DNA from 2 places in the Janthinobacterium sp. Mn2066 genome. Region 1 is predicted to be linked to the other one. Evidence: predicted binding sites of a transcription regulator. Region 1 holds the regulator's gene; the other holds the start of a gene.
The links. Region 1 encodes FliA, which starts transcription of late flagellar genes. Its sites were predicted from a motif close to CTAAAGTTTNNNNNNNNNNNGCCGNTA; they were not measured.

Region 1 (11,728 bases):
CTGCCGGAACAGTTCAGCTGGCGCGAAGTGCAGCCGGTCGGCCGTCTCGACCACGATACGACCGGTATGCTGCTGATGTCCGACGATGGGCCCTTTATCCATGCACAATCGTCGCCGAAGCGTCATGTGCCGAAAATTTACCAGGCCACCACGCAAGAGCCCGTGACCGATGAACTGGTGGCGCTGCTGCTGGCTGGCGTGCAATTGCACGACGAGCCGGCGCCGCTGGCCGCCGTCACTTGCATCAAGCGCGGCGAGCACCAGCTGGAAATCGTGCTGGAGCAGGGCAAATACCACCAGGTCAAGCGCATGCTGGCCGCCGCCGGCAACCATTGCAGCGCCTTGCACCGTTCCGCGATTGGCAGCCTGACCCTGGAATCGCTGGGGATTGCCGAAGGCGAGTGGTGTTATCTGACACCAGCGCAACTGGCGCAGCTGGCCTGATTTCCTTCCTGATAATAAAAGCCGGGAATTCCCGGCTTTTTGGCGTCTGATTGACGCCAATAGCCTGCATCTGACAAATTCCGCCCATGAAATTAGCCACCTTGAATGACGGCACGCGCGATGGCCAGCTGGCCGTCGTCTCGCGCGACCTGAAAACCGCCCATCTGGCCGACGGCATCGCCTCCACTCTGCAGCGGGCGCTCGACGACTGGACCTTTATCGCGCCGCAGCTGGATTTGCTGTACCAGACCATCAATAGCGGACGCGGCCATCGCGCCTTCGAGTTCGATCCTGCCAACTGCATGGCGCCGCTGCCGCGCAGCAGCTTGCGCGTGGCTGGCGTGTCGTATTTGCAGCAGGTGGAGCGGGCCTGCAAGGCGGCGGGCCGCGAAGTGCCGGCCAATTTGCGCGACACGCCGCTGATGTACCAGGGCGCCAGCGACCATTTCCTGGGCGCCCAGGATCCCATCGTGCTGGCCTACGAGCAGTGGGGCATCGATTATGAAGCAGGGATTGCCGCCATCACGGACGACGTGGCCATGGGCTCCACGGCCGACCAGGCGCATATGGGCATCAAGCTGCTGATGCTGGTCAATGACGTGACGCTGCGCAACCTGGCTCCTGATGAGCTGGCCAGCGGCCATGGTTATCTGCAAGCCAAGCCGTCGATGGCGTGCTCGCCGGTAGCGATTACGCCCGATGAGCTGGGCGACGCCTGGCGCGGCGGCAAGGTGTGCCTGCCGTTGCGCTCCAGCCTGAATGGCAAGCTGACAGGCCAGCCCGCCGCCGGCGCCGACATGAGCTTCAATTATCCGCAGTTATTGGCCCACCTGTGCCAGACCCGTTCGGCAGGCGCCGGCAGCGTGGTCAGCGCGGGCGGGGTGGCCAATAAGGAGATGAAGAAGGGCTTTTCCAGCATTGTTGAGCGACGTAACCAGGAGATCATCGCCGATGGTGTGGCCACTACGCCATTCATGCTGTTTGGCGACACGATCCGCATCGAAATGCTGGGCGACGATGGCAAGTCGCTGTTTGGCGCGATTGAGCAGAAGGTGGAGCAGGCAGAAGCGCGTAAAAGTCGGTAGGGGCTCCGAGAAAATGGCCATGGCTGCGTTGCCGCCCCTCGCCGTACTCATCGTACTGTCTTCGGGGCGGCGCCTTGCGCTGACCATTTTTCGGCCCCCTTTAAAGTGGGTGCCTGCGGCACCTTTAAGATAATTGAAAAGCAGGGCATTTACTGCCCTGTTCCGCTGATGGCATGCGCCTTGCAGGCTCGATAATGTCTCATGCCCAGTCCCTCATGCGCCTAGCCAGGCTGCAGGACTTCACCGGAGTTGATTGATGTCGGAAGACAGCGACGCAGAAAAGACCGAAGCCGCGTCACCGAAGCGCCTCGAGCAGGCGCGTGAGGAAGGCGATGTTCCGCGATCGCGTGAAGTGGCCACGTTTACGGTGCTGATGGCGTCCGGCTGCTGCCTGTGGTTTGCCGGCGATTCCATCGTGCGGCGGCTGTCGGCCGTGATGGTGTCCGGGCTGTCGATGGACCGGGAACAGATCTTGAATCCCAATGCGATGATCTTGCGCATCGCCTACGACGTGGGCGCGGTGCTGCTCACCTGCCTGCCGTATGCGGTGGTGATCATGATCGTGGCGCTGGCGTCGCCGCTGCTGGTGGGCGGCTGGCTGTTCAGCTCGAAAGCGTTTACGCCGAATTTCGGCAAGCTCAACCCGATCAAGGGCCTGGGCAATATGTTTTCCAAGAATGCGCTGGTGGAGTTGCTCAAGGCGATCGCCAAGACCATCGTGGTCGGCATCGTCGCCTGGCTGGTGATGCAGCATCACAAGGAAGCGGTGCTGGGGCTGACGGTGGAATCCTTGCGCGTCGGCACGGCCCACCTGGTCAGCCTGCTGATCAGCGCTTTCCTGATCATCGTCGGCGCGCTGGGCCTGATCGCCGCCATCGATGGTCCGTACCAGATGTGGCACTACGCCAATAAAATGAAAATGACCTTGCAGGAAGTCAAGCAGGAGTCGAAGGAATCGGACGGCAATCCGCAGATCAAGGCGAAGATCCGCCAGTTGCAGCGTGAAGCCTCGCGCCGCCGCATGATGGCCGACGTGCCCACTGCCGACGTGGTGGTGACCAACCCGACCCATTACGCGGTAGCGCTCAAGTATGGCGCCAATTCGCGTGGCGCGCCGCAGGTAGTGGCCAAGGGCGTCGATGAAGTGGCGGCCAAGATCCGCGAAGTGGCTGGCGAGAACAAAGTTGCCATCCTGGAAGCGCCGGCCCTGGCCCGTGCATTGTATAAACATACGGATATTGGCGACGAAATACCGGAAGCGCTGTACGCGGCCGTGGCCGAGGTGCTGGCGTATGTGTTCCAGCTGCGCTCGTATGGCAATGGCCACGGCCAGCGCCCCGACAAGCCGAAGCAGCTCGATGTGCCGCCCGAGCTCGATCCCTTGAACCCGGCATCGCAAGTAGCACCACAGACACCCCCTGCGCCCGGCGCGGACGACAAGAATAAAGGAAGTACACCATGAACGGCGTCACCATGCCAGCCTGGCTGAGCGGATTGAAGGGCAGTGCCAGCAAGGGCATCGCCGCGCCTGTCATCATCATCATGCTGCTGGCGATGATGGTGCTGCCGCTGCCGGCCTTTATCCTCGACATTTTCTTCAGCTTTAATATTGCCCTGTCCATCATCGTGCTGCTGACGGCGCTGTACACCGTCAAGCCGCTCGATTTCATGGCTTTCCCGACGATTTTGCTGGTGTCGACCATGCTGCGGCTGTCGCTGAACGTGGCTTCCACCCGCGTGGTGCTGACGGAGGGCCATACGGGCGCCGATGCGGCCGGCAAGGTGATCGAGGCTTTCGGTCACTTCTTGATCGGCGGTAACTACACGGTCGGTATCGTCGTGTTTATTATCTTGACCATCATCAACTTTACCGTGGTCACCAAGGGTGCAGGCCGTATCGCCGAGGTGGGCGCCCGCTTCGCGCTGGATGCCATGCCCGGTAAGCAGATGGCGATCGACGCCGACCTGAATGCCGGCCTGATCGGTGAAGACGAGGCGCGCCGCCGCCGCACGGAAGTGGCGCAGGAAGCCGAATTCTATGGCGCCATGGACGGCGCCAGTAAATATGTGCGCGGCGATGCCATCGCCGGCATCATGATTACCGTGATCAACATCGTCGGCGGCCTGATCGTCGGCCTGGTGCAGCACGACATGGGCTTTGCCGATGCATTGAAGAACTACACCCTGCTGGCCATCGGTGACGGCCTGGTGGCGCAGATTCCTTCGCTGATCATCTCCACGGCGGCTGGTATCGTCGTCTCGCGCGTAGCCAGTGAGCAAGATATTGGCGCCCAGCTGGTAGGTCAATTGTTTGCCAAGCCGCAAGTGCTGTACATCACGGCCGGCATTATCGGCGGCATGGGCTTGATACCCGGCATGCCCAACCTGGTCTTTCTGTTGCTGGCGGGCTTGCTGGGCGGTTCCGCCTACCTGATTACCAAGGCGGCGGCGAAGAAAAAATCCGATGCCGAAAAACCGGCCGAGGTGCCGCAAGCCACCGTGGCGCCCGAGCAGGAAGAAGCCAGCTGGCAAGACATCATGCCTGTCGATACGCTGGGCCTGGAAGTGGGCTACCGTTTGATCCCGCTGGTGGATAAAACGCAAGGCGGTGAATTGCTCAAGCGCATCAAGGGCATCCGCAAGAAATTCGCCCAGGAAGTGGGTTTCCTGGCGCCGCCCGTGCATATCCGCGACAACCTGGAATTGAAGCCATCGGCTTACCGCATCACGCTCAAGGGCGTGGAAGTGGGCGTCGGCGAAGCCTATAACGGCCAGTTCCTGGCGATCAACCCCGGCATGGCCAGCGGCACCTTGCCCGGCATTGCCACCAACGACCCGGCCTTCGGCTTGCCGGCTACCTGGATCGAAGCGGGTTTGCGCGACCAGGCGCAATCGATGGGCTATACGGTGGTCGATGCGGGCACGGTGGTCGCCACGCACCTGAATCACCTGATCACCTCGCATGCCTCCGAATTGCTGGGCCGCGCGGAAGTGCAGTCCCTGCTCGATCACCTGGGCAAGGAGTCGCCGCGCCTGGTGGAAGACCTGGTGCCGAAGATGCTGTCGCTGTCGACCCTGCAAAAAGTGCTGCAGAACCTGCTGATGGAAGGCGTGCATATCCGCGACATGCGCACCATCATCGAATCCCTGGCCGAGCACACCGTGCATACGCAAGACCCGAACGACTTGACGGCGCTGGTGCGGGTGGCGCTGGGCCGCGCGATCGTGCAGCAATTGTTCCCTGGCGCGGCCGAGTTGTCCGTGATGACCCTGGACAATCGCCTGGAGCGCCTGCTGATGCAAGCCATGGGCAATGGCGGCGATGGGACGGGCATCGAGCCCGGCCTGGCCGACACCATCGCGCAACAAGCTGGGCTGGCAGCCCAGCAGCAGGAAGCGATGGGACTGACGCCCGTATTGCTGGTGCCGGCGCCCCTGCGCGCCCTGCTGTCGCGCTTCCTGCGCCGCGCCCTGCCGCAACTGAAAGTGCTGTCGCATGCCGAAGTACCGGAAACCAAGACGATTCGCGTCACCAACCTGGTGGGTGCCCAATAATTGTTCAATTTCCCCTTCGGCAACTGAATAACGGGCACTTTCCCATCCTTTTCCTTCGATCATCTTCCCCTGAGATCGACAATAATCGATACTGTCCGAGTGATCCGTGTCTCATATTGAAGACTGCACTCAAGCAACAGGAGTCGATGATGGCCATACAGTCCAGTTCAGCGCGTGTAACCCAGATGATGGGAGGCCGGCCATGAATGTGAAAAAATTTACCGCCGCGACCTCGCGCGATGCCTTGCGCCGCGTGCGCGAAGCGCTGGGCCCGGATGCCGTGATCCTGTCGAACCGCCAGGGCGATGGCGTGGTGGAAATTCTCGCGCTGGCCAATGACGACGCCGCTTCGCTGGCCTCGCCGCCGGCCGCCTCGGAAATGGCCCAGCCGCGTCCCCAGTTGCATACCCAGTTTCCTGCACCGCAGCGTCCGGCTGCCAGTGCCAGCCCAAGCCATCATGCGCCGCGCCACGCACCGGCCAGCGAGACGATGGACATGGCCCGCATGCAGCAGATGATGGCCAGCGCTTTGGCGCACGTCAAGGAAAACGCCGCCGCCGAGATGAGCGGCATGATGAATGAAATCCGCGCCATGCGCGGCATGATGGAAACCCAGCTGGCAGAAATCTCCTGGGGTTCCACGCAGCAGCGCCAGCCGCAAAAGGCCGTGGTGCTGCGCGAAATGCTGGCGGCCGGTTTTTCGGCCAGCCTGGCGCGCTACCTGATCGACAAACTGCCGGCCGGCCTCGATGGCGCGCAAAGCATGCGCTGGATCAAGACGGTATTGAACCGCAACCTGAACACCATGGCCAATGAAGACGCCATGCTGGAGCAGGGCGGCGTGTTTGCCCTGGTCGGCCCGACCGGTGTCGGCAAGACCACCAGCACGGCCAAACTGGCGGCCCGCTGCGTGATGCGCCACGGCCCTGAAAAGCTGGCCCTGATCACCACCGACGCCTATCGTATCGGCGCCCATGAGCAATTGCGCATCTACGGCAAGATCCTCGGCGTGATGGTGCATTCGGTGAAAGATGAAGCCGACTTGCGCATCGCCCTGAAAGAATTGAAGAACAAGCATACGGTGCTGATCGATACGGTGGGCGTGAGCCAGCGCGACCAGATGGTGACCGAACAGGTGGCCATGCTGTCGGGCGCCGGCGCCGACGTCAAGCGCCTGCTGTGCCTGAACGCCACCGCCACCCAGGAAACCCTGAACGAAGTGGTGCGCGCCTATCAAGGCAGCGGCCTGGCCGGCTGCATCATGACCAAGCTCGATGAAGCCGCCTCGATCGGTAACGTGCTCGACGTGGTGATCCGCCAGAAACTCAACCTGTTTTATGTCTCGAATGGCCAGCGGGTGCCGGAAGACCTGCACCTGGGCGACCGTGGCTACCTGGTCGACCGCGCGTTTAAACTCAAGCGCGATGCGGCGGCCACCCAGTTTTCCGACGCCGAACTGCCGCTGCTGATGGCGCAGGCGGTGGCCCGCAACCATGAGGCGCGCGGGGGACACCTTGGCTAATTTTGATTTCGACCAGGCCGAAGGCTTGCGCCGCATGCTGGGCGGCCCGCAGCCGCGCGTGCTGACGGTGTTGTCGGCCACGCCGCAGGATGACAAGGGCGCCATGCTGATCAACCTGGGCGCGTCGCTCGCTTATACGGGCAATGAAGTGCTGCTGCTGGACGCCAGCGGCAGCAGCGAAGGCGTGGCGGCGCGGCTGGGCCTGGCGCATGGCGCCAGCCTGCTCGACGTGGCGCGCCAGCAGTGCGGCCTGAACCAGGTGATCCATGCTGTACCGCAGGGTTTTGGCGTGGCCACCCTGGGGGCGCGCAACTATCAGATGGATAGCCCCGACTTTGCCACCAATGACGAATCGCGCCGGCTGGCCAAGACCTTCGAAGTGATGGCGCGCCAGACCGGCATCGTGCTGGTCGATGGCGTGGTCGGCGAGAGCGGCGCCTGCTTTCCCGTGCCGCTGATGGCCACTTCCGACATCGTGGTGCAGGTGTCGGGCAGCGCCGCCTCGATCACGGCAGCGTACAGCCTGATCAAGCGTTTGAGCCAGGAACTGGGACGCCGTCCCTTCGGCATCCTGGTGACGGGTGCTTCCGAACCCGAGGCAAAGGTGGTATACGATAATATGGCGCAGGCGGCGAACCGCTACCTGGCCGTGAAACTGACATCGATGGGCTCGGTGCCAGCCGATGAATACCTGCATCGCGCGGCGCGCCTGGGCCGCAGCGTGATCGATGCATTTCCGCTGGCTGGCGCGTCGGTGGCGTTTCGCGCCCTGGCGGAACGGCTGGCCCGTTCGGCGGCGCCGGTGCTGGGCTCCACTTTGTATCAGACGGGGAGTGCACACCATTTCAGCGCCTGAATCGATTAGCAGCACATATATAGAACAATAAGCAGCCTATGTACACGGTCAAAGGGAAATCGAACAAAGACTATCTGCTAACGGAACATATTCCGCTGGTGAAGCGTCTGGCGCACCATATGAAGGCCAAGCTGCCTCCATCGGTCGAGGTCGACGACCTGATCCAGGCGGGCATGATCGGCTTGCTCGATGCGATCACCCGCTACGAAGAAACCCATGGCGCGCAGTTCGAGACCTATGCCGTGCTGCGCATCCGCGGCGCCATGCTCGACGAGCTGCGCACCAGCGACTGGCTGCCGCGCAGCATGCGCCAGAACATGCGCAAGATCGAAGAGGCGATGAGCATCCTGCAGCAGCGCCTGGGCCATCCGCCGACCGAGTCGGAAGTGGCCAAGCTGTTGAAAATGCCCCTGGCCGATTACCAGGAAATGCTGGGCGAGGGCGGCGGCCACCAACTGGTGTACTACGAAGACTTTCATGACCCGGACGGCAATGACAGCTTCCTCGACCGCCATTGCGTGGACGAGGACAGCGACCCCTTGCGCTCCCTGCTCGATACCGATTTCCGGCAGTCCGTGATCGACGCCATCGACGCGCTGCCGCCACGCGAGAAAATACTCATGGGCCTGTACTACGAAGAAGAGCTGAACCTGAAGGAGATCGGCGCGGTGATGGGCGTATCGGAATCGCGCGTCTCGCAGCTGCATACCCAGGCCGTCGCGCGCCTGCGCGCAACCTTACGGGAGCAGGCGTGGACTGGTCCAGCGTAATCGGGCTGCTGCTGGCCGTCGCCGGCCTCCTGGTCGGCCAGGCGCTCGAAGGCGGCAAGATGGCCTCGCTGCTGCAGCCGGCCGCGTTTGCCATCGTGGTGATCGGCACCTTCGGCGCCGTGCTGCTGCAGACGCGGCTGCGCACCTTCGTGCGTGGCCTGGAAATGCTGCGCTGGGTGTTCAAGCCGCCGGCCGACACGCGCGCCGCGCTGTCGCGCGACATCGGCCTGTGGAGCCTGACGGCGCGCCGCGACGGTCCGCTGGCGCTGGAGCGCCTGATGGAAAACACGGCCGACCGTTTTAACGCCAAGGGCTTGCGCATGATCGTCGACGGCATCGCGCCCGACAAGCTGCGCCAGCTGCTCGACGTGGAAATCACCGCCTATGAACTGGCCGAGCGCCAGGCCGTCAAGGTGTGGGAATCGGCGGCCGGCTATTCGCCCACCATCGGCATCCTGGGCGCCGTGCTGGGCCTGATCCACGTGATGGAAAACCTGACCGACCCGAGCAAGCTCGGCGGCGGCATCGCGGTGGCGTTTGTGTCCACCATTTATGGCGTGGGCCTGGCCAATCTGCTGTTCCTGCCGGTCGCTAATAAACTGAAGGCCATCGTCACGCGCCGCGTGACCCAGTATGAAGTGACGGCCGCCGTGTTCTACGACATCGCCACCGGCGACCATACGCGCATCATCGAAGAGCGCGTATCGAGCCTGCTGCACGAGCACTGACCATGATGCGGCGCGCGCGCAGGAAGTATGACGAAGAGCCGGACAACCAGGACCGCTGGCTGATTTCCTATGCCGACTTCATTACCCTGCTGTTCGCCTTCTTTGTCGTCATGTACGCGCTCTCCTTGGTCAACGAGGGCAAATACCGCGTGTTTTCAGACGCCATCGGCGAGGCCTTCGGGCTGAATAAAGGCGCGCCGCCGCTGATCATGGAAGCGCCGCAAGCGGTCGCCTTGCCCAACCCGGCCCTGAAACGCCGCGCCGAAGCGATCCGCCGCGAACGCGAGCACATGACGCGCCTGGCGCAGGACCTGACCTCGACCCTGGCGCCGCTGGTCAAGGAAGGCAAGGTGCGCGTGACGCAGACCAGCCGCGGCGTCAGCGTGGAAATCAATGCCAGCGTGCTGTTCGACCCGGGCGCCGCCGCGCTGACGCCGGAGTCCGACCAGGCCCTGCGCGCCGTGGCCGTGCTGCTGAAGGACGATAGTCACGACGTGCAGGTGGAGGGCCACACCGATATCCAGCCGATCAGCAATTCGAATTTCGCCTCGAACTGGGAATTGTCGGCCGCGCGCTCGAGCGCCGTGGTGCGGCTGTTTATCGCCAGCGGCGTGCAGGCGTCGCGCCTGACGGCCGTCGGCCACGCCGACAATATCCCCGTGGCGCCGAACGACACGCCGGAAGGGCGCGCCCGCAACCGCCGGGTTGCCGTGACGATCTTGTCCGGCATTCCCGAAACCGTGACGGAAGTGCCGACGCCGCCGGCTGCGCCTGTACCTGCACCGGCGCCCCGCTAGCTTGCTACAATCGCGGCCTTTCTTTTACTTTATCTTCATCATGAAAAGCAGTTCCCTGGGCGGTCTTGTGTATTCCACCGAAACGGGCCGCATGTGCCCAGCCTGCCGCCAGCCGGTGGGGCAATGTATATGCAAGGCCAACGCCAAGGCTGCGCCTGCCGGCGATGGCCAGGTGCGCGTGTCGCGCCAGACCAAGGGTCGTGGCGGCAAGAGCGTCACCGTGGTAAAAGGCCTGGCGCTGGACGCCGTCGCGCTGGCCTTGCTGGGCAAGCAATTGCGCAGCCAGTGCGGTTCGGGCGGCACGGTCAAGGAGGGCGTGATCGAAGTGCAGGGCGACCATGTGGATGCCATCATGGCGGCGCTGTTACTTGCAGGACACAAAGCGAAAAAAGCGGGCGGCTAAGTATCTTTTTGGCATGCGGCTGTGCTAACTTGTGGTTGTCATCATTTAGCCACTTTGTCATGCCAGCCAAAACCACCGTTGTCCTTGTTGTCTCTGCTGCAGTATTGATGTTGGTCTACACCTATGCTCCTGGACCAGGCGATGGCGCACCGGCGGCGCTGCAGGTATCGAAAGTCCGACGCAGCCTGTCTTCCTATTTCAATCCGGGCGCCGATGCCGCTTCCGCATCGGCCGTGGCGCCTGCCGCCCCGAGCCTGGGCGCGCAGCTGGAACGCCTGGCCGCCAGCGGCAATCCCGACGATGCGGATGCGGCCTACCATCTGCTCGATGATTGCATTTACTTCAATGCAGAGGGGCACTTGCCTTCAGTGGAATTTGCGCGGGGCAGCGAATTGACGGCAGGGGAAACGGCGGCCGAAGCAAAGTTGTGCGGTGGCATGACACAGAGCCAGAAAAATTCCCGCCTCGACTTCCTGGCCGCCGCCGTCAAGGGAGGTGCGTACGGCGCCACCAGCAGTTTTCTTGAGGCGGGGCCGTTTGGCGACCCCAATGCCTTGCGTGACCGCCCCAATGACCCACTGGTGCTTGAGTGGAAACGCCAGGCCATCGCGCAACTGACGGAACGGGCCGACGATGGCGAGATTATCGGCGCGACTACCTTGATGAAGGAATATCTGCGCGGTGGTGATATCGTGCCGAAAGATCCGCTATTGGCCTATGGTTATGTGTCGGCCCTGCGCCTGGTGCATGACGATATCCTGGGGCCAGGCGGCGTCAATCCTTATGCGGATCAGTATTGGCAGTCCTTGCGCGATGCGCTGACGCCGGAACAGCAGGCAGCGGCGTTGGCCAAGGGAAATGGTATTGCCGCGAAATTCCGCCAGCACACGGGGCGTGCTGCGCACAGCTGAGCTGTGCTGGGTCCCGGCTTTAGCCGATAACGACCCGGCGGCTGACGGTATTGCTGGTAGCCTGGCCGCTGGGGCCGTAGAAGTTGCCGCTTTGGGCGGGTGGGCGTACGGCGTTCAGCGCGCCCTGGGTGTGCAGCATGTGCTTGTTGACCAGCAGGCTGTTCAAGCGATTTTGTTCCTTGGCTGCCCGCGTGGTGCTCAGCAATTCTGTCCATAATGCTGCCGCTTCCGGGTTGCCGGCCTGGGCCAGCCAGCCATCCATGCCTTCTTCGGCGGCGGCAAAGCCGGCTGCCGCCAGCGCCTGGTGGCGCTGCGCCGCCAGCTGGCTCAATTGCCCGACCAGCACCGTCTTGCGGGTCGTGATCTCCGTGATGGCATCGATTTCAGCTGCAACCAGATGCAGCTGTTCTTGTTTCATCAATGCCAGCAATGCGGTCATACGCTCTTGTTCGTCGCGCAGACTGGAAAACGGAGTCACTGATTGCATGGGGAAACCTATCTATTTCGTGAGTGCAGCAAGTCCTTGACTGTATCCAGGAGACCGTCTGCCACTTTTTCAGAATTGACCTGGAACTGGCCGTCGGCGATGGCGAGCTTGATGCGTTCCACTTTTTTCGTGTCGAACACGCCGCCGCTGCCGGCAGTTGCACTGGCCGC
Region 2 (11,728 bases), on a different contig from region 1:
GCCGCCGATGGCTTGCCCGACGGGCGACTTGATGATGCCGCTGGCTACCGAGCCGGCCTTGCGCAAAAAGTCGCCAAGAAACTGTTCCAGTTCCGCTTCGTTGCTGACCGACAACAATTCATTTGCCAGTTCCATTTCTTCCGACTCTGAAAACATGGCGTTCGCACCGCCCTCGCCGCTCCACTCGCCCTGGCCGAATTCAAATTGTTCCGCTTCGTAGCCAGACGCTTCCTGGCCATATTCCAGGGTCGTACGATCGATGTCATGCATGATGAGCTCCTGTCTGTTGACACTAAGGTTGAGACTACAGAGCCGGAGGGCCAGGCCGCCCGGCTAACAATCGAGCACCACCAGGTGCCCGCCTTCTCGGCGCCAGCGGCCTTGCTGCAGACTTTTCTGCCCCCTTGCCGCCAGCTGTCCGAGTAGCCCTGGCGCCAGCTTGCGGGCTACCTGCAGCAAGGCCGTTTCCACCTGCTCCCCTGGCGCCTGGAGACTGCCGCTGCTCTGAGCCAGCGCCGCGGCGACCGCAGCGATCAGGTCCACAACGTGGCGCGCCAGCGCAAATTCGCGGTCTTCCGGGCTGAGGCCTTCCAGTTCCAGGCCGAAAATACGCGCGGCCCGCTGCTGGCCGCTGCCGTGCAGCGGCAGCAGCGGCGCTATCAGGACGCCCAGCAGCTGGCGCAGCGGGCGTTGCCAGGTATTGCCAGCCAGCATCTGCGACAGGAAAGCGTCGAACTGGCGCGGCCCCGCCACCTCCAGCAGCCTGGCCGCCAGGACCAGCCCATCCTGTTGCAGCAACGCAGACGCACGGCTGCCGCCAGGCGGCGGCATTTCCAGTTCAGGACGATAGGCAAGCAGGCGGCTGGTCATGGCAGGCTCCGGCAAATGACAAAGGGCGGGACAGTGGTCCTGCCTTCCTGTTGCAAGGGGCGTGCCAGGGAAGATGAGGCCATTGCGAGCGATACGGCGAAACGGGTTTCGCCAGTGCTCATGCACTGCCGAAAGACGGCGAAACGTGTTTCGGCGCCAGTGGCTAGTCGTCAGCCATTGATGGCGATACGCAAGGTGGCCACATAACCATCGGCAGCATTGCCCGTCAAACGGGCCGTCTGCAGGCTGCTGGCCGGGCCGATGCTGCCGCTGCTGTCGCCAAGCTGCGCCAGGTTCGCCACGCTGGCCTGATAACCGCTGGCCGCATAGATCTGCTGCAGGGGCGCCCTGGGGAAGGTGAAGTGTGAAGTCTTGATGCGGTTGCTGCCGCTGGCCGCCTGCACCAGGCTGGGATAGATTTCCAGGTGTACATGCGGCATGCTGCCTGGCTGGCAAGCCGGAAAGATGGTGGTAAAGGCCAGCATGCCGTCAGCATCCGTTTCCTGCAGTCCACGCAGATAATTCTGCCCTGCCAGCGCGCTCGAATACAGGGAATAGCGGCCTTCGCGGTCGCAATGCCATATATAAATGGCGTAGCCGGCCAGGCTGGCGCAGCCGGCGCCGGCATTGAGCAGCTGCAGCCGTATGCTCAGGGGTACGCCCGTGGCCACTGCCGTGCCGCCGTTGAAGCTGCTGCGGATGTCGCTGCGCACAATGCCGGGCTGGTTCAGCACATTGATGATGCTGCCGGCATAGGTATTGCTGCCGTCGGCCGGATACGGCCCCGCCATTTCTTCGCGTATCACGGCGCAAGCCCCTGCCGATTCCGTGACATCCGCCGCCTCCAGCGCGCTCGCCGGCGCGGTGGCGTCGCTGGCGCCGCCGCAGCCGATCAGGGGCAAGGTCGCCGTGCCCACCAGCATCCAGCGCAGCAGCCGGCGCCGTTCTGCCTGGCGCCGGTCCATCATTTCGACCCTGGATGCCAGGTCGACAACAGGTGTATCCATACATATTCCATCAAATGGGGCAAGCTGGCCAGCGCCGGACTGAGGCTGGCGCACAGGAACAGCAGGCGCCTGGCGGCTTGGCTGAACGTGACGCTGGCTGGCTTGCGCTCCATGGTTTACGCCGTGGTGTTGACCAGGTTGCCGGCCGCTGGCAGGCTGGTGGCGCCGCTGGCGCCGCCCAGGCTGCCCGACAGCGATTGCAGGAAACTGCCCAGCTTGGCATTGCTACCGTCGCTGCTGCCGCTCAGTGAGGTCAAGAGATTGGCGAAGCTCGATTGCAAATCGCTGACGCTGCTGTCGCTGCCCGTGCTGCTACCGTCGGTGCTGCCGGTGCTGTCTGTGCTGGACGACAATTTCTGCATCAGGCTTTGCAAGTCCGACTCGATATGGCCGGGTCCGCCCCTGCCGCCGCCGTGGTGGCCGCCTTCGCCGGCAACCTTGCCCTGGCCTTCAGCCTGGCCGGCACCCTGCGCATGCAGGCTGCCCATCAATTGATGCAAAAAGGCGCCCAGCGCCTGGCCCGCATCGCTGCCGCTGGCGGCGCTGGTGCTGCCAGCGGTGCTGCTGTCCGTCGTGCTATCGCTATCGGTATTGGGTACGGTCACGCCGATCGATGACAGGGCGCTGGAAATCGCATCCAGGAAACCGTTGTCATCGGGCTTTTGCGGCGGCGTGCCGCCCGTGGCGCTGCTTGCAGCGCTGGCCGTGCTGCCGTCGAGGCGATTGAAGGCGTTCAATTGCAGGTTGCTGCTGGACGATAAGGCGCTGATGCTCATGTTGTATTCCCCTTTTTATAATAGATAAGGCTTGATTACACAGGTGCCGGCGGACGTGGACGCTGTCCCTGGCGGCCAGGACCGCCCTCGTGGCGCGCTTGACGGGCGGCCAGTTGCGTGCGCTGTTCCGGTGTCAGCAAAGCCAGCAGTTGCTGTTCCAGCCGCGCATGTTCCAGGCTGATCCTGGCAGTGGCTTGCGCTGCGGTATTGGCCAGGGTGGCGGCCTGGGCGTCATCGTATTGGGCGGAAGCGGCCAGGGCGCGCAATTGCGCATGCGCCTTGAAGGCGATTTTCTTTTGCTCGTGCAACAGCGGTTCCTGGGCGTAGGTCGCGGCAAATACCTTGTCCTGCTGCGCCTCGGTCAATTCGATGCCGCGCAGGAAAGCTGGCACGCCGTCGCCAGCATGGCCCGGGCCGTGATGCCCCATGCCGGTGCCGGGACCGAGGCCAAAGCCAGGCCCCTGCTGCGCCTTGGCCGTCAGCGGCGCGGCCAGGCCGGCCGACAGCAGCAGGAACAGCATCGTTTGTCGATGTTTCATGGGATTTCCCTCTCGTTTTGATGAAGATTGATTGTCCGGTGCTGGCGTGTAAAGCAACGTTAGTACTAAGTAAAAGCATGTAAAGGAATGTGAGCGCTTGTGTGTAAAACCGCGTAAAACGCTGTGTAACACCCGCCGATTGGCTGCTATCATCGGGACAAGACAATCTGTGAACATGGGAAAGACGCGCAAAGGATGAGCAAGGTACTGCTGATAGACGACGATGTGGAGCTGGTAGGCATGTTCCAGGAATACCTGGAACAGGAAGGCTTTGCGGCGCGGGCCGTGCATGACGGCGAAACCGGCTCGGCCGAAGCGCTGACAGGCCTGTACGCCATCGCCGTGCTCGACGTGATGATGCCGCGCATGAACGGCCTGGAAACCTTGCGCCGCATCCGCGCCGGCAGCAATATGCCGGTCCTGATGCTGACGGCGCGCGGCGACGATACGGACCGCATCGTCGGACTGGAGCTGGGCGCCGACGATTACGTCACCAAGCCGTGCACGCCACGCGAACTGACGGCCCGCATCCGCGCCATCCTGCGCCGCTCGCAGGCGGTGCAACCAGACAATTCCGGCGCCGCGCCCCTGAGCGTGGGCCAGTTGACGATGTGGCCGCAGCAGCGCCGCGCCGCCTGGGCCGGCACCCATCTGGAACTGACCAGCACGGAATTCAATTTGCTGGAAGTGCTGGTGCGCCAGGCAGGCAAGCCGGTCAGCAAGAACCAGCTGTCCGAACTGGGACTGGGCCGTCCCATGGCCCGCTTCGACCGCAATATCGATGTACACCTGAGCAGCCTGCGGCGCAAGCTCGGCTGCCTTTCCGATGGCCGTTCCTGCCTGCAGACGGTGTACCGGCTAGGCTATCAGCTGATCAAGGAATAAGCGTGGGACGCCTGTTCTGGAAGTTTTTCCTGTGTATCCTGCTGGCCCAGTTTGCCGCCACCATCGGCATCGGCGGCACCTTCTGGCTGAAAAATCGTGCTGCCCAGCAAGAACGCCTGCTCGATATCGATACCAGCCCGCCCGCGCAGATGGCCATCGATGCGGCTGCCGCCACCCTGGAGTTTGGCGGCAGCAATGCCCTGCGCCAATTGCTGGTGCAAACGGAACACCTGCGCGTGTATGCCGTCAATGCACAAGGCCACGAATTGCTGGGCCGTCATGTCCAGCCAGCGACCCTGGCCAAGGCGCGCGCCATGCGGGCACAGCACATGGGCCGGCGCGTGGTGCGCGAACTGGAAGGCGCCGATGGCGTGCGGCTGCTGCTGTTCCTGCCGTATTCCGAACATTTCCGCAGCTTCGATACCGGCGGCGCCCGCGATACCCTGCAAGCCATCGTGATGGGCGATCCCCGCACCATGCCGCCCGGCCGCGCCTCCGCTGACGCCAGCGCACCGCCACCGGGCGCCATGGCAAGCGCTCCCTTGGGCGGGATGAATGGCATGCGCGACATGGGCGGCATGCCGTCCGGCCCGCGCATGATGACGCCTTACCGCAGCTTCATTCCCGTGGTGGCCGCCACCGTGGCCAGCCTGCTGTTCGCATTCTTGCTGGCCTGGTATTTCGCCCGTCCCATCCGCGACCTGCGGCTGGCCTTCGAAGGCGCGTCCAGCGGCGACCTGGCGCCGCGTTTCCGCAACAAGCCGGGCGGCGACGAATTGAATGACCTGGGCCACGATTTCGACCGCATGACGGGACGCCTGCAAAACCTGATGGATAGCCAGACGCGGCTCTTGCATGATGTCTCGCATGAATTGCGCTCGCCGCTGGCGCGGCTGCAGGCCGCCATCGGCCTGGCCCACCAGCAACCCGAGAAAATGGCGGCGTCGATGGAGCGCATCGAACGCGAAAGCGTGCGCATGGATAAGCTGATCGGTGAATTGCTGACCCTGTCGCGGCTGGAAGCGGCGGCCGTCAACCCGCTCAGCGAAGACTTCAGCATCGCCGACTTGCTGCACGACATCGTGGAAGATGCCCGCTACGAGGCAGGCGGACGCCAGATCAGCATCAGCCTCAGCGGCGACGCCGATATCGGCGAAGCCATCGTGACGGGCCAGGCCGACCTGCTGGGCCGGGCGGTGGAAAACGTGGTGCGCAACGCCATCAAGCACAGCCCCGACGGCGGCGCGGTGGAAGTGGCAACTTCGCTGCTCGACGGCGGCCGGCAAGTGCGCATCGCCGTGCTCGACCAGGGTCCCGGCGTGGCGGCAGCCGACCTGGGCGCCATTTTCGAACCCTTCTTCCGCGCCAGCAATACACAAAAATCCACCGATGGCCATGGCCTGGGCCTGGCCATCGCCCAGCACGTGATCGGCGCCCATGGCGGCACGATCACCGCCGGCAACCGCAGCAATGGCGGGCTGAGCGTAGAGATGATCTTGCCGGCAAAGATGCCAGGCTGATTGCTTTAATCTGATGCGCCGGAGCTGGTCAACATCTGCAAGATGGCCTCGCTCACCACCTCCGGCGACGTCAGCGCCATCTGATGGCTGGAGTCGACTACCACCGTCTGCGCTTTCGGGTATAGCGCGCGGACGGCATCACGCGTGGCCTTGTCCATCCGGAACGCGCCAAAATCGACGGCAATCGCCGTCTTCGACACGGGTTGATTGACCAGCCTCACCATCGGTTTGTCATCGATTGCAGGCAGGCGCAAGACCATCTCGCCTGTTGCATCGATCTGTTCGATTTCGCGCCACACCGAACGTGAAAAGAACAGCTGGCCGGCGATACGCGTCAGCAGGGGAAACTCTTGCGTCCCCTTCACCATGCGCGGATACAGCGCATCGATCAGCACCAGCGCTTTCACTTCCTGCGGATAAGTCCTGGCAAACAGCTGCATATACAAGCCGCCCAGCGAATGGCCGACCAGCACATACGGCGGCTTCAAGTCCTTCTGGCGCAACAGGCTGCGCAACTCCTCGACCACGGTGCGGCCATCGCGTGGCGTGGTAGCGGCCGCGCTATGGCCGTAACCGGGCCGATTGTACACAAAGACGGAGGCCTCCTGCGCTATGCGTTCGGGCACCGTGCCCCATGCGGCGATGGTGCCGCGCGAACCACTCTCGAACACCACCACGTCGCTGGAACCGGGATGGCGCAATGTGAGCGACTCCACCTGGCGCCCGTCAATAGTATCGATCAGTGGCGTGGCAGGCGCAGCCTGGACCGCGCCGGCGAGGCAAAACAGCATCGGTATAGCCTTGAACATCGGTGTCTCCATCAAAGAAAACACCAGCATGGCAAAGGCCGCCGGACAAAGCACGGCCTGTGCGACGAATCGACAGCCGGCGCGACGGATGGCAAGCGGGCCAGTTGAACGCCGCTACATGGCCTTGAACAGGTGGACGAAAGCGCGGCTGACGGGCAGCTCGCCAGCGTGGCCGCGCATGCGCAGGAATAAACGGCTGGCGGCATCGCGGCGCGTGCCTTCCAGCCAGGCCAGGTTGATCACGGTAGAACGGTGTACCTGCCAGAACTGCTCGGGATCGAGCTGGCTGGCCAACTCGCTGACGGGCGTGCGTAGCAAAAATTCGCCATCGACACTGGACACCACCGTGTACTTGTCATCGGCGTGGAAAAAGCGCACCGTGGCAACGTCGATATGGTGCGTACGCTCCCCCTGGGAAGCGAGTAGATAGCGCAAACGGGGACGCGGCGTGAGGGTGAACGCGGCCGCCCCCGTCAACTGCTGCAAGGCTTGCGCCAGGGCCGCCGTGGGGAGCGCTATGGCGGGTGCTGCACGCAGGCGCGCCACCGTGCGGGCCAGCCTTTCCGTGCTGACCGGCTTGAGTACGTAGTCGAGCGCGGCATGTTCGAAGGCCTGTAGCGCAAAGGCATCAAACGCCGTGACGAACACCACCCGCGTATGCCCTTCTATGCCTTGCGCTACCTCCAGGCCGGTCAGGCCAGGCATGTCGATATCAAGAAACGCGATATCGGGCTCCAGCTCGGCGATGCGCGCGGCCGCATCGATGCCATTGCGCGCCAGATGGACGATGTGCAGTTCGGGCCACAGGGATAGCAACTGGTCGCGCAAATACTGCGCCAGATGCGGTTCATCGTCCGCGATCAGGGCGCGCATCATGCTGCCGCCTGCGCCACTGTGGTGCTTATACTGCAGCGGTAAGGCAGTTCCAGCATGGCTTCGGTGCCATCATCGCACTCGCGCAAGATCAGGCTCGCCTGCGTGCCAAACTGTGCCAGCAGGCGCGAACGCAGATTGGCCAGCGCCATGCCATTGCCCGGGCGCAGGCGTTTGCGGGGCGCCGCCAGACCGACACCATCATCAAGGATGCGCACCAGCAACCGCCCTTCACTCACCGCTGCATGGACAAGTATGCTGCCGCCATCGAGCTTGGGCGCCAGTCCATGTTCGATGGCATTTTCCACCAGCGGCTGCAGCATCAGCGTCGGCATCTGGGCCAGCCGCGCTTCTTCGCTGGCAGTGATGCTAAAACGCAAGCGCTGCTCCATGCGTATCTGCTGCAGGGACAGATAATTGCCTGCCATCTCGAGTTCCGCTTCCAGGCTGCTGTCGCCCTGGCGCAACTGGCCCAGGCTGGCGCGCAGGTAGCCGGAAAACGTCTCCAGCATCCGTTTCGCCCGTGCCGGTTCGACATCCATCAGGCTTTGAATATTGGCCAGGGTATTAAACAGGAGGTGGGGTTCGATCTGGCCCTGCAACAGGCGCAGTTGCGCCTGCGTCACCTGATTCTGCAATTGCTGCTGGCGCAGCCGCGAGCGCCACCAGGCCCAGTTGGCAGCCATCAGCAACAAAATAAACACCGCAAATTTGGTCAGCGCGGCAGGCAGGGAAATAAACATGCCCCACAGCTTGAAATCTAGCAGCATGGGCACGATGGTAAAGCCGACCGTCATGCCCAGGATGATGCCTGTCAGGGACAATCCGCCCAGCATCATGCCGGCGCGGATATCGCGCACCTGCGACATGCGCTGCAGCAGCGGTTCGGGCAGGTAGCGCTCGGCAACACGCAGTACACCGAACAGTGTCCAGACGATGCACAGGCAGATGCCGATATTGGGCAACAGCGACGCCCACCACCAGCCGGGGCGCTCCACCCGGCCAAAAATGGCGACGAAACTCATCAGACCCAGTGCCAGGGCGACCGCAAGCACGGATGCGCCCAGCAGGCGCGTAATGGTCGAGACTTCATGTTGCGGGCGCAGCTCCCACAGGGATCGCCAGCCCAGCATCAAACTTGCTTTTCTTGTCATGCCCCTAGTGTACCGGCCACAAGCCTTGCTGGCGAGCAAAAATCCGGCACTCTCAGGCGTAAGTATCGATCACGCTACCCAGGGTAGACGATACCGAGCGGACCTGGCTGGTGCTGGTGTCGGCGCCGTCGGGCGGCGGCGTCGTCTGCTGGGCCGTTTGTTGCGCGGCGGCAGCCTGCAATTGGGCAATCTGCGCCTGCAAGGCAGCGATCTGGTCGGCCAGCTGCTGCTGCAGCTTTTGCGTGGCGTCCGTCTGCTGGCCCTTTTGCGTATCGTCCAGCTGCTTTTGCACGGCAGTCATTTGCCTTTGCAGTGTGGCAATTTGTGAACTATTGCTACTGCCCGTACCGCTGCTGACGACGCCGCTGGCGCCGCCTGATGATGAGATTGCTGAAACCATATACCCTCCTGATGCCACTGACTGGCCCCTTTATTTATCGGCCAGGGCGGCGGCAAATGAATGGGCCAACGTGTAAAGCCAGGTAAAGACGGCGTCGGCTAGTGATATGGCAAGAAAGCTGGCACACTGGAGCTTGCTCTTGCCAACGCTCCCATCATGCCCGCCCTGCCAGACTTCCACCCCCGCCTCCATGCAGGCCAAATCGAGTTTCCCGTCCACCATATGCGCGGCGGTACGTCCACCGGACTGGTGCTGTGGGAAGCGTATCTGCCGCCGCAGCAGGACTTGCGCGAGGAATTGCTGCGCCACCTGATGGGCGTGCCGCAAACGGGGGCGCAGCCGGGCAACCGGCAAATCACGGGCCTGGGCCGGGGTCCCGCCACCAGCAACAAGGTATTTATTGCCGATGTGGAACAACATGCGGGGCAAGCACGGCTGGTCAGTACCCTGGCGCAACTGGCCAGCGAACATGGTCATATCGACTGGAGCGTCAATTGCGGCAATATGTCGTCGGCCCTGCAACTATGGGGCATCGACACGGGCTTGCTGGCATCTGAAAGCTTCGGCCCGCAGGAAGTGTCCATCCGCAACACGAATACGGGCGTGATCACCACCTCGCGCATGACGCAGCTGGCCGATAGTGGCTATGCCACGGCAGCCATTCCCGGCGTGCACGGCGCATTTCCCGCCGTCGACCTGTTCCTGCACGACCCGGTGGGGGCGAAAACGGGCAAGCTGCTGCCGACCGGCTCAGTGCAGGATGTGATCGGCGCTTATACGGTCTCTTGCGTGGACGTGGCCGTGCCGATGGTGATTGCCGACGCGGCCCAGTTCGGCAAGACGGCGCAGGAACCGATACGGGAACTGGAAGCGGACGCGGCTTTCATGGCAGCCATCCGCTCGGTCTGGATCGCCACAGGTTTACGCATGGGCTTGCGGCGCCGCGATGGCGCCCTGATGACCCAAGACGAGCTGGCGCGCAGCGAAACCATCCCCAAGTTCTGCATTATCGGCCCCGCGCAGGCGGGTGGCAACCTGGCCGCGCGCTACTTTACGCCGCAAACGGGCCATGCCTCGCTGGCCGTCTCGGGCGGCTGTTGCCTGGCGGCCGCGACACTGATCCCGGGCACGGTGGCGCACGCGATCGCCCGGCAAGTTGCGCCAGTGACTGGGGAATATGGGGAGTTCCAGGTGGGAATAGAAAATCCTGCCGGCATCCTGGATACGACCATCGTCGCGCGCCAGGTGGACGGCCAGATCGGGATACTGAGCGCAGCTTACCGGCGCAGCACGCAAATCTTGCTGCGCGGCCATGTGCCGCTGTACCAGGCCTCGCAGCAATTGCAAGCCTGGTTCAGGGAGCTGAATTAGGTTTTAGGCAAGGTGACGCCGACCTGGCCCTGGTACTTGCCGCCACGGTCCTTGTACGAGGTTTCGCACACTTCGTCGGATTCGAAGAACAGCACTTGCGCCACGCCTTCGTTGGCGTAGATCTTCGCTGGCAACGGGGTGGTGTTGGAAAACTCCAGGGTGACATAACCTTCCCATTCCGGTTCGAACGGCGTCACGTTGACGATGATGCCGCAGCGCGCATAGGTGCTCTTGCCCAGGCAAATCGTCAGCACATTGCGCGGAATGCGGAAATACTCGACGGTGCGGGCCAGCGCGAACGAGTTCGGCGGAATGATGCAATAACCCTTGCCCGAGACATCGACGAAGTTATTGGCGTCAAAATCCTTGGGATCGACGATGGTGGTATTGATGTTGGTAAACAGCTTGAATTCGTCGGCGCAGCGGATATCGTAGCCATAGCTGGACGTGCCGTAAGAAACGATGCGGTTACCGTCGCGCTGTTTGACCTGGCCCGGCTCGAACGGCTCGATCATGCCCGTTTGTTCCGCCATGCGGCGTATCCATTTATCGCTTTTAATCGTCATCGCAGGGGTTTCTTTCTAGAATATCGGTGGCTGGGCGGCGCAGCCAGTACAGGCGCGGCCCGAATGGCAGGATTTTACGCGAAAAGCCGGCGTTTTTGGCCCCCTTCCCCTGAAATTCCTTGCTAGTGCTCTGCCAACAGGGCCGTGATCATCTCATGCACGGCTTGCGCCGCCAGTTCGGGGGTTTCCATGGGAAACAAATGCCCGCCCGGCAACTGGCGAAAAAACGGCCCCACCAGCTTGCGCGTGGCGTCCAGGCCCGCCTGCCGGCTTTCCACCGATTCCGTGCCGCCGATAAAGCCGATCGGCACGGGAAAATCACCTTGGACCAGGCTGCCGATATGATGCGGCAAGCTGCGGTAGACGGCGGTTTCCACTTCGCGCGTAAAACGCAGTTGCACGCCGTCCGGATGAGGCGCCAGGCCGCTGGCGATATAGTCGTCCAGCACCTGCGGCGCCCAGGCGGCGAACATATCCTTGGCGGCAAAGTGCGCGTACGTGGCTTGCGCATCGGGCCACAGATAGCGGCGCTTAGCGGAAAAACGGGCCGGCGAATAACGTTCGCCCAAGGCCGTATGGCGCACCAGGCGCAGCAGCAAGGCGCGCCAGCCCGACACCACGGGCGAGTCGAGCAAGACCACGCAGCGCACCAGGTCGGGCCGCGCCTTGGCCGCCATCAAGCTCAGCATACCGCCCAGCGAATGGCCGACCAGGATCACGGGGCTGCTGTAGCGGCGTTCCAGGTCGGCAATCAGTTCCTGCTGCAATGCCGGCCAGCCCGTGCTGACGGGGTAACGGGGGTCGTGGGCATGCATATCGAGCGCCTGCACAGCGTAATGCGCGCCCAGCAAGCCGAACAGCTTGCGATAAGTGCCGGCAGGATAGCTATTGGCGTGGGCAAAATGCAGTGAAGGCAGTGTCATCGTGTGGGCTGATCGGTGAACGTGATGGCCCATTG

Region 2: the regulator FliA is predicted to act here: its motif matches at 8,869-8,895, upstream of ACL9RI_RS04875 (FlxA-like family protein).

The regions. Positions count from the first base shown of each region.
Region 1 is NZ_JBMOUF010000001.1:581,199-592,926, forward strand. Features, by position in the region: gene ACL9RI_RS02510 (pseudouridine synthase) at 1-444, shown strand, start outside; gene ACL9RI_RS02515 (fumarylacetoacetate hydrolase family protein) at 531-1,529, shown strand; gene flhB (flagellar biosynthesis protein FlhB) at 1,786-2,991, shown strand; gene flhA (flagellar biosynthesis protein FlhA) at 2,988-5,084, shown strand; gene flhF (flagellar biosynthesis protein FlhF) at 5,287-6,606, shown strand; gene ACL9RI_RS02535 (MinD/ParA family ATP-binding protein) at 6,599-7,462, shown strand; gene ACL9RI_RS02540 (RNA polymerase sigma factor FliA) at 7,501-8,232, shown strand; gene ACL9RI_RS02545 (flagellar motor protein) at 8,214-8,960, shown strand; gene motD (flagellar motor protein MotD) at 8,966-9,757, shown strand; gene ACL9RI_RS02555 (translation initiation factor Sui1) at 9,798-10,160, shown strand; gene ACL9RI_RS02560 (hypothetical protein) at 10,268-11,071, shown strand; gene ACL9RI_RS02565 (flagella synthesis protein FlgN) at 11,091-11,558, opposite strand; gene flgM (flagellar biosynthesis anti-sigma factor FlgM) at 11,567-11,728, opposite strand, start outside.
Region 2 is NZ_JBMOUF010000002.1:350,093-361,820, reverse strand. Features, by position in the region: gene ACL9RI_RS04930 (hypothetical protein) at 1-270, opposite strand, end outside; gene ACL9RI_RS04925 (hypothetical protein) at 334-870, opposite strand; gene ACL9RI_RS04920 (intradiol ring-cleavage dioxygenase) at 1,041-1,877, opposite strand; gene ACL9RI_RS04915 (hypothetical protein) at 1,835-1,990, opposite strand; gene ACL9RI_RS04910 (hypothetical protein) at 1,994-2,653, opposite strand; gene ACL9RI_RS04905 (Spy/CpxP family protein refolding chaperone) at 2,689-3,192, opposite strand; gene ACL9RI_RS04900 (response regulator transcription factor) at 3,388-4,077, shown strand; gene ACL9RI_RS04895 (ATP-binding protein) at 4,080-5,597, shown strand; gene ACL9RI_RS04890 (alpha/beta fold hydrolase) at 5,603-6,406, opposite strand; gene ACL9RI_RS04885 (LytR/AlgR family response regulator transcription factor) at 6,521-7,282, opposite strand; gene ACL9RI_RS04880 (sensor histidine kinase) at 7,279-8,433, opposite strand; gene ACL9RI_RS04875 (FlxA-like family protein) at 8,486-8,833, opposite strand; gene ACL9RI_RS04870 (PrpF domain-containing protein) at 8,990-10,204, shown strand; gene dcd (dCTP deaminase) at 10,201-10,770, opposite strand; gene ACL9RI_RS04860 (alpha/beta fold hydrolase) at 10,893-11,693, opposite strand.